2 regions of the Enterobacter sp. DVT3837 genome follow, and region 2 is predicted to be linked to the other one. Evidence: predicted binding sites of a transcription regulator. Region 2 holds the regulator's gene; the other holds the start of a gene.
What was found. The regulator LexA, encoded in region 2, represses DNA repair genes until DNA is damaged. The targets are predictions, from matches to a motif close to TNCTGTATGTACATACAGNA.
Positions count from the first base shown of each region.

Region 1: a site for LexA is predicted at 1,941-1,960, ahead of umuD (translesion error-prone DNA polymerase V autoproteolytic subunit). Genes of this name have one in related genera too.

Region 1 covers NZ_JBWDLA010000002.1:1,062,351-1,065,773, reverse strand. Annotated here, with positions in the region: gene AC0XWG_RS20025 (aldo/keto reductase family oxidoreductase) at 1-181, shown strand, start outside; gene AC0XWG_RS20020 (EAL domain-containing protein) at 322-1,845, shown strand; gene umuD (translesion error-prone DNA polymerase V autoproteolytic subunit) at 1,980-2,414, shown strand; gene umuC (translesion error-prone DNA polymerase V subunit UmuC) at 2,398-3,423, shown strand, end outside.
Region 2 covers NZ_JBWDLA010000001.1:1,108,287-1,111,709, reverse strand. Annotated here, with positions in the region: gene plsB (glycerol-3-phosphate 1-O-acyltransferase PlsB) at 1-896, opposite strand, end outside; gene AC0XWG_RS05440 (diacylglycerol kinase) at 1,051-1,419, shown strand; gene lexA (transcriptional repressor LexA) at 1,528-2,136, shown strand; gene dinF (MATE family efflux transporter DinF) at 2,200-3,423, shown strand, end outside.

The sequences.
Region 1 (3,423 bases), on a different contig from region 2:
TGCTGATTCACTGGGCGCAACGGCAATGCAGGTGGCGCTGGCGTGGTTGTTGCAACGTTCCCCGAACATCTTGCTGATCCCCGGAACCTCTTCCGTGACGCATCTGCGGCAAAACCTTGCGGCGGGGGCACTGCACCTACCGCCTGAAGCCGTGAAAACGCTAAATTCGCTGGTGGACTAAACCTGATATAAGCAAAGCCCGGAAAAATTCCGGGTTTTTGTTTGCAACACCCTGAGATTTGTCTCTTTTTTCAGTGGTTTTTTTTAATGTTGTCGACCATGCTCTTTGTACTGATAATGCTAAGTACAGTTGAGACGGCAATGCGCAATGTCTTTATTCCTGTCATAACAGCAGTGGCTATTTTTATTGCTGGCGTTTTTATCCTCAATATACAGCTCTGGTATTCAGCTCGGGTTGATAGCTCGTCGGGAGCCAGATACGCCGTTAACAATATCAATGCCATTCTTGATGAAGCACGGGTTGCAGCCAGAACCGCGACGGAAATTATTGCGAAGGGATGTGATGCAGATGGGCAGTATCAGCTTGGTACGGAGGCCGCTCTGCAACCCCATCTCAGAACCATCGTTATTCTGAAAAAGGGGCAACCCTGGTGTTCATCTCTGCCGGGGAATCGTATTTTATTATTAAATATTAATGATATACCTTTTTCAGAATTACTGCTCACGCCGGCGAGCGATACGGTAAACGGACGACCTGTTTTGTTATTTCAGACCCACTTTGCCACCAATCGAATTATGGTCAGCGTGAGCGATAGCCATATCCGTGACGCTCTGAGTACGCCCCTGGAGCATGTTAATTACGCACTGGTGGTGGGCGGTTACGCTCTTGATGCTTCCGGCAATTTCACCATCACTCATCGCCAGGAAACACAGGTCGGGCAGGCCCGGTCGGGAAATTACCCCTATAGCGTCAGATATAATCTTCCTCCTCTGTTTAGCGTACAAAGGCTGATCGAACACGGGGCAGGCATCATGCTGTTTTTACTGCTGATCTCCGGTACTGCCGCTTACGTTTTGCATAAGTATCTGAACAAAAACACCCTGCCTGAAGAGTCACTTCGTACCGCAATTGCCCGGGGGGAAATCGTTCCGTTTTACCAGCCTGTGGTGAATGGCAGAGAAGGCACGTTGCGGGGCGTGGAGGTGCTGGCAAGATGGAAGCATCCGCAGGCGGGCTATATTTCTCCGGCTACATTCATTCCCATTGCTGAAAAATCGGGGCTGATTGTTCCTCTGACGCAAAGCCTGATGGCGCAGGTGACGACACAGATGAACGCGATTTCCACGAAATTACCGGAAGGGTTTCACGTCGGGTTGAATTTCAGTGCCCCCCACATTGCGATGCCGACCTTCCTGGATGAGTGCCTGAAGTACAAGGATAGTTTCGTCAGAAAAAATCTGAACCTGGTGATCGAAGTGACAGAGCGGGAACCGCTGGATATTGATGAAAACCTTGTCCAGACCCTGAATGTGCTCCATGAAAAAGGGTTCGCTATTGCACTGGATGATTTTGGTACCGGCTATTCTGGACTCTCTTATCTGCATGATCTGCATATTGATTATATCAAAATTGACCATAGCTTCGTCAGCCGGGTGAACGAGCATGCGGACTCTACCCGCATCCTCGACTGTGTGCTGGATCTGGCGCGTAAACTCTCCATCAGCATTGTAGCGGAAGGCGTAGAGACGAAGGCGCAGCTAGACTACCTCAATCGCAATAACATCGTCTTTCAGCAGGGGTACTACTTTTTTAAACCGGTTCCGTTTACCGAGCTTATTCATATTTTGTTGTCGAAGCCGAAGGTGAAAGTGGTGGTGGAGTAACCTGCAGAAGCTGCTGCTGAATTAAATCCTCTCAAACTTCAATGCGTTTGGGATCGTCTGCGGAAATGACCTTGATCCTGGGGCATTATCCGTAATACTGTATTTATATACAGTATGTGGCGAGAAAGGCATTTATGAACACTCTCTTTTCTTATCATCCAAAGCAATACATTGAATTACCTTTATTTTTGGAGCGTGTTGCCTGTGGTTTCCCAAGCCCTGCGCAGGATTATGTGGAGGATCGCCTCGATCTCAACAGGCTGGCGGTCAGACACCCGAGTGCAACCTATTTCGTCAAGGTGAGCGGAGACTCGATGATTGGCGCCGGGATCGGCGACGGCGATCTGCTGGTGGTTGATCGCTCGTTAAATGCTGAACATGGCGATATCGTGGTGGCGTCGGTCGCCGGTGAATTTACCGTGAAAGAGTTGCAGACCCGTCCGGTCCTGAGACTCCTGCCGCATAATGTCCGCTATCAGCCGATCACCTTTCAGTCCGAAGAGGAGCTGCAAATCTTCGGGGTTGTTACCCACACACTCAAAACGCATAAACATGTTCGCGCTGGTTGATGTGAATAGTTTCTATGCCTCCTGCGAGAAGGTGTTCCGTCCCGATCTGGAGGGGAAACCTATCGTGGTAGTTTCGAATAACGACGGCTGCATTATTTCACTGTCGCGGGAGGCAAAGCAGCTCGGTATAAAAATGGGTGAGCCGTATTTCAAATTCAAAGAGAAGAGCTACCCCTCCCGGGTGTACGTCTTTAGTTCGAATTATGCACTCTATGCCGACCTCAGCAGCCGGGTGATGCAAACCCTGACCGATCTTGCCCCGGCAATAGAGATCTATTCCATTGATGAAGCGTTCGTGAATGTGTCAGGTGTCAGCCACTGCATGTCGCTGGAAGCGTTTGGTCGTCAGATGCGTGCGCAGATACTTAAAAATACGGGCTTAACGGTTGGCGTCGGTATTGCCCCGACAAAAACGCTGGCGAAGCTGGCCAACTATGCGGCCAAGCGGTGGTCGAGTACCGGTGGCGTGGTGGATTTATCGGATCGCGAGCGGCAGCGCAAACTGCTGGCGAATGTACCGGTAGACGAGGTGTGGGGCGTTGGACGGCGCATCACGAAAAAACTCAATGCGATGGGGATCTCCACGGCACTGGCGCTGGCGGATGCCTCATCCTGGGTCATTCGTAAACATTTTAACGTGGTACTGGAGCGCACGGTGCGAGAGCTTCGCGGTGAACCCTGCCTTGACCTGGAAGAGTTTACTCCCACAAAGCAGCAAATTATCTGTAGCCGTTCGTTTGGACACCGGATTACGCAATACGAAGAGATGCATCAGGCCATTTGCGCCTACGCGGAACGTGCAGCAGAAAAACTACGCGGCGAGCATCAATACTGCCGCTTTATCAGCGTGTTTTTGCGCACTAGCCCTCATGCCGACAACGAAATTTATTACGGCAATCAGGCTTCAACCATCCTGATGACGCCGACCAACGACTCACGCGATATCATCCGTGCAGCCACGGAGGCGCTGGGGCGTATATGGCTTGACGGGTATCGCTACATGAAAGCG
Region 2 (3,423 bases):
TCATGGCCATCATGCGCCAGTTGGCGTACACGCTCGGCGTTATGGACGTTGATGCCCTGATAGAGACGGTTCCAGGTAAAGCTGAGAATGCGATCGGACAGACGAATCATCTCGTAAGAGAAGTTCGCTGCAATCTCTTCCATCAGTGCAATGGCGTTCTGCTGGGCTTTCTCATGTGAAATCTTCTTGCTGCGCGCTTCGTCTTCGACGGCACGGGCAATCGCTTTGGAGGCCAACAGCTTGTTGAACAGATCCTGACGCGCCGGGAGACGCGGCCCAACGGCAGCGAGGCGCTGACGGGCGAAGTGCATTCGCGCTACGCGCGCCAGTTTTTGCGCGATGATCTTGTCGGTGCCATGCTCGTCCGCCATTCGACGCAGCGAAACGGAAGGGGAGAAACGCACAAAGCTGTCGCGTCCCAGCCAGGAGACTGCGAAGAACTTCTGGATGCCGTTAAGCATGCGCAGCGGTGGATTCTCTTCACCTTTTTCACGACCCGGGCGACGACCAAACATCACCGATACTGGCACCATCTGCACATCCAGATCAGGATTGCTGCGGTGCAGGTCGAGATAGTCATGGAACAGCTTGATGGACTCTTCTTTTGGCGTGTAATAGGTAAACACGCGCGGTCCACCGTGAATGAACACGTAGCGCGGCAGCAGAGTACCGTCAACTTCTAGCGGTTCAAGCGGGTCAGGTAAGTCATGCGCCAGGCACTGGGCGCGAAGCGTCAGTAAGTCTGCCTTCGAGTTATAAGGCAAAACGTACATAATGGGGCGCGACGTATCGAGCCCCAATTCCAGCGCGGGTTCTGCTGGGATAGACTTGCTTTTTACCAGGATGCTTAATGGTAAATTAAGTAATTTGTAGTAAATTCGTGGCCAGCCGGACATAAACGATGTAAAGCCTCTGGTTAATAATGCAATTGCGGCGCAAGGATAACAGAAAGCGCGCAAAATTTCTGTTGTTACCCGTCATACTTCAGGCGGCAGCGAAACGCGCTGCCACTATAGTTACTGACGCTATTTCCAATAAAAGGTTCTTTTAATGGCCAATAATACCACTGGGTTAACCCGAATCATCAAAGCCGCCGGCTATTCCTGGAAAGGTTTCCGTGCCGCGTGGATCAATGAAGCCGCCTTTCGCCAGGAGGGCGTCGCCGCTATCATCGCGGTGATTATCGCCTGCTTCCTTGATATTGATGCAATAACACGCGTTCTTCTGATCGGCTCCGTACTGTTGGTGATGATAGTGGAAATTCTCAATAGCGCTATTGAGGCCGTTGTTGACCGGATTGGTTCAGATTTCCACGAGCTCTCTGGCCGGGCAAAAGACATGGGTTCCGCTGCCGTGTTGCTGGCGATTATTACTGCGGTCATTACATGGGTCACGCTGCTTTGGTCACATTTCCGATGAGCCTCGAGGAATAATTAAGTCCCTGGTTTTTTGTGCAGTTTTTGGTTCCAAAATCGCCTTTGACTGTATATACTCACAGCATAACTGTATATACACCCAGGGGGCGGAATGAAAGCGTTAACGACCAGGCAGCAAGAGGTGTTTGATCTCATCCGGGATCATATCGGCCAGACGGGTATGCCACCCACGCGTGCGGAAATCGCTCAGCGTCTGGGCTTCCGTTCTCCGAATGCTGCCGAAGAACACCTGAAAGCGCTGGCGCGTAAGGGCGTGATTGAGATTGTTTCGGGCGCGTCACGCGGTATCCGCCTGCTGGTGGAAGAAGAGACGGGCATTCCGCTGGTGGGGCGTGTTGCTGCCGGTGAGCCTTTACTGGCACAGCAGCATATTGAAGGCCACTACCAGGTCGATCCGGGGATGTTTAAACCGAGCGCTGATTTCCTGCTGCGCGTAAGCGGCATGTCGATGAAAGACATCGGTATTCTTGACGGTGATCTGCTTGCGGTTCACAAAACGCAGGATGTGCGAAACGGCCAGGTTGTGGTCGCGCGTATTGATGACGAAGTGACCGTTAAGCGTCTGAAAAAACAGGGTAATACCGTACAGCTGCTGCCTGAAAACAGCGAATTCTCCCCGATTGTGGTGGATCTTCGCGAACAGAACTTCTCTATCGAAGGGCTGGCAGTAGGGGTGATTCGCAACGGCGAATGGCTGTAATCTCTTCCTGACAGGCTACGGCGTTGCTGTAGCCTGCTTCCTTTACCTCTCCCGGTATTTTTCATGTCACTGCTGACGGCATCAGATAAGGCATTGTGGCGTCTTGCACTGCCGATGATTTTCTCCAATATTACCGTGCCCTTGCTGGGTCTGGTCGATACTGCTGTTATTGGTCATCTGGATTCACCTGTTTATCTTGGCGGCGTGGCGATTGGCGCGACGGCAACCAGCTTCCTGTTTATGCTGCTGCTCTTTTTGCGCATGAGTACTACCGGGCTCACGGCACAGGCGTATGGTGCCAGAGATCCTCTGCGTCTGGCCCGCGCGCTGGTGCAGCCGCTCATTCTTGCGCTTGGTGCGGGAGTATTAATCGTTGTATTGCGCTCGCCCCTGATTGACCTCGCGCTTCACATCGTTGGCGGTAACGAGGCAGTGCTGGAGCAGGCGAGACGTTTCCTGGAAATTCGCTGGCTCAGTGCGCCGGCATCACTGGCTAACCTGGTTCTGCTGGGGTGGTTACTGGGCGTGCAGTATGCCCGCGCGCCCGTCATTTTGCTGGTGGTGGGAAACCTTCTCAACATTGTGCTTGATGTCTGGCTGGTAATGGGTCTGCATATGAACGTGCAGGGGGCTGCACTGGCGACGGCAATTGCCGAATACGGGACTTTTATCATCGGTCTGTGGATGGTCTGGCGCGTGCTGGCGATGCGCGGGATCTCTCTTGCGCTACTCAAAACCGCATGGCGCGGCAATATCCGTAAGCTGCTGGCACTCAACCGCGACATCATGCTGCGCTCACTTCTCCTTCAGCTCTGTTTTGGCGCGCTGACGGTTTTCGGGGCTCGGCTGGGGCCAGACATCGTCGCGGTCAATGCCGTATTGATGACGCTACTGACCTTTACCGCCTACGCGCTGGACGGTTTTGCCTATGCTGTGGAAGCACATTCCGGGCAGGCGTACGGTGCGCGCGAAAGCGGGCAGCTTCAGGATGTCTGGCGGGCAGCCTGTCGTCAGTCAGGGCTGGTGGCACTGGCATTTGCGCTGGTTTATGCCGTTTTTGGCGAGCAGATCATTGCATTACTCACCTCACTTCCCACACTGCGTGAACTGGCGAGCCACTATCTCATCTGGCAGGTGATCTTACCGGTGGTCGGTGTCTGGTGTTATCTGCTGGACGGCATGTTCATTGGGGCTACGCGCGGAGCCGAAATGCGTAACAGTATGGCGGTGGCAGCAGCAGGGTTTGGTCTGACGCTGCTGACGCTTCCCTGGCTTGGCAATCACGGT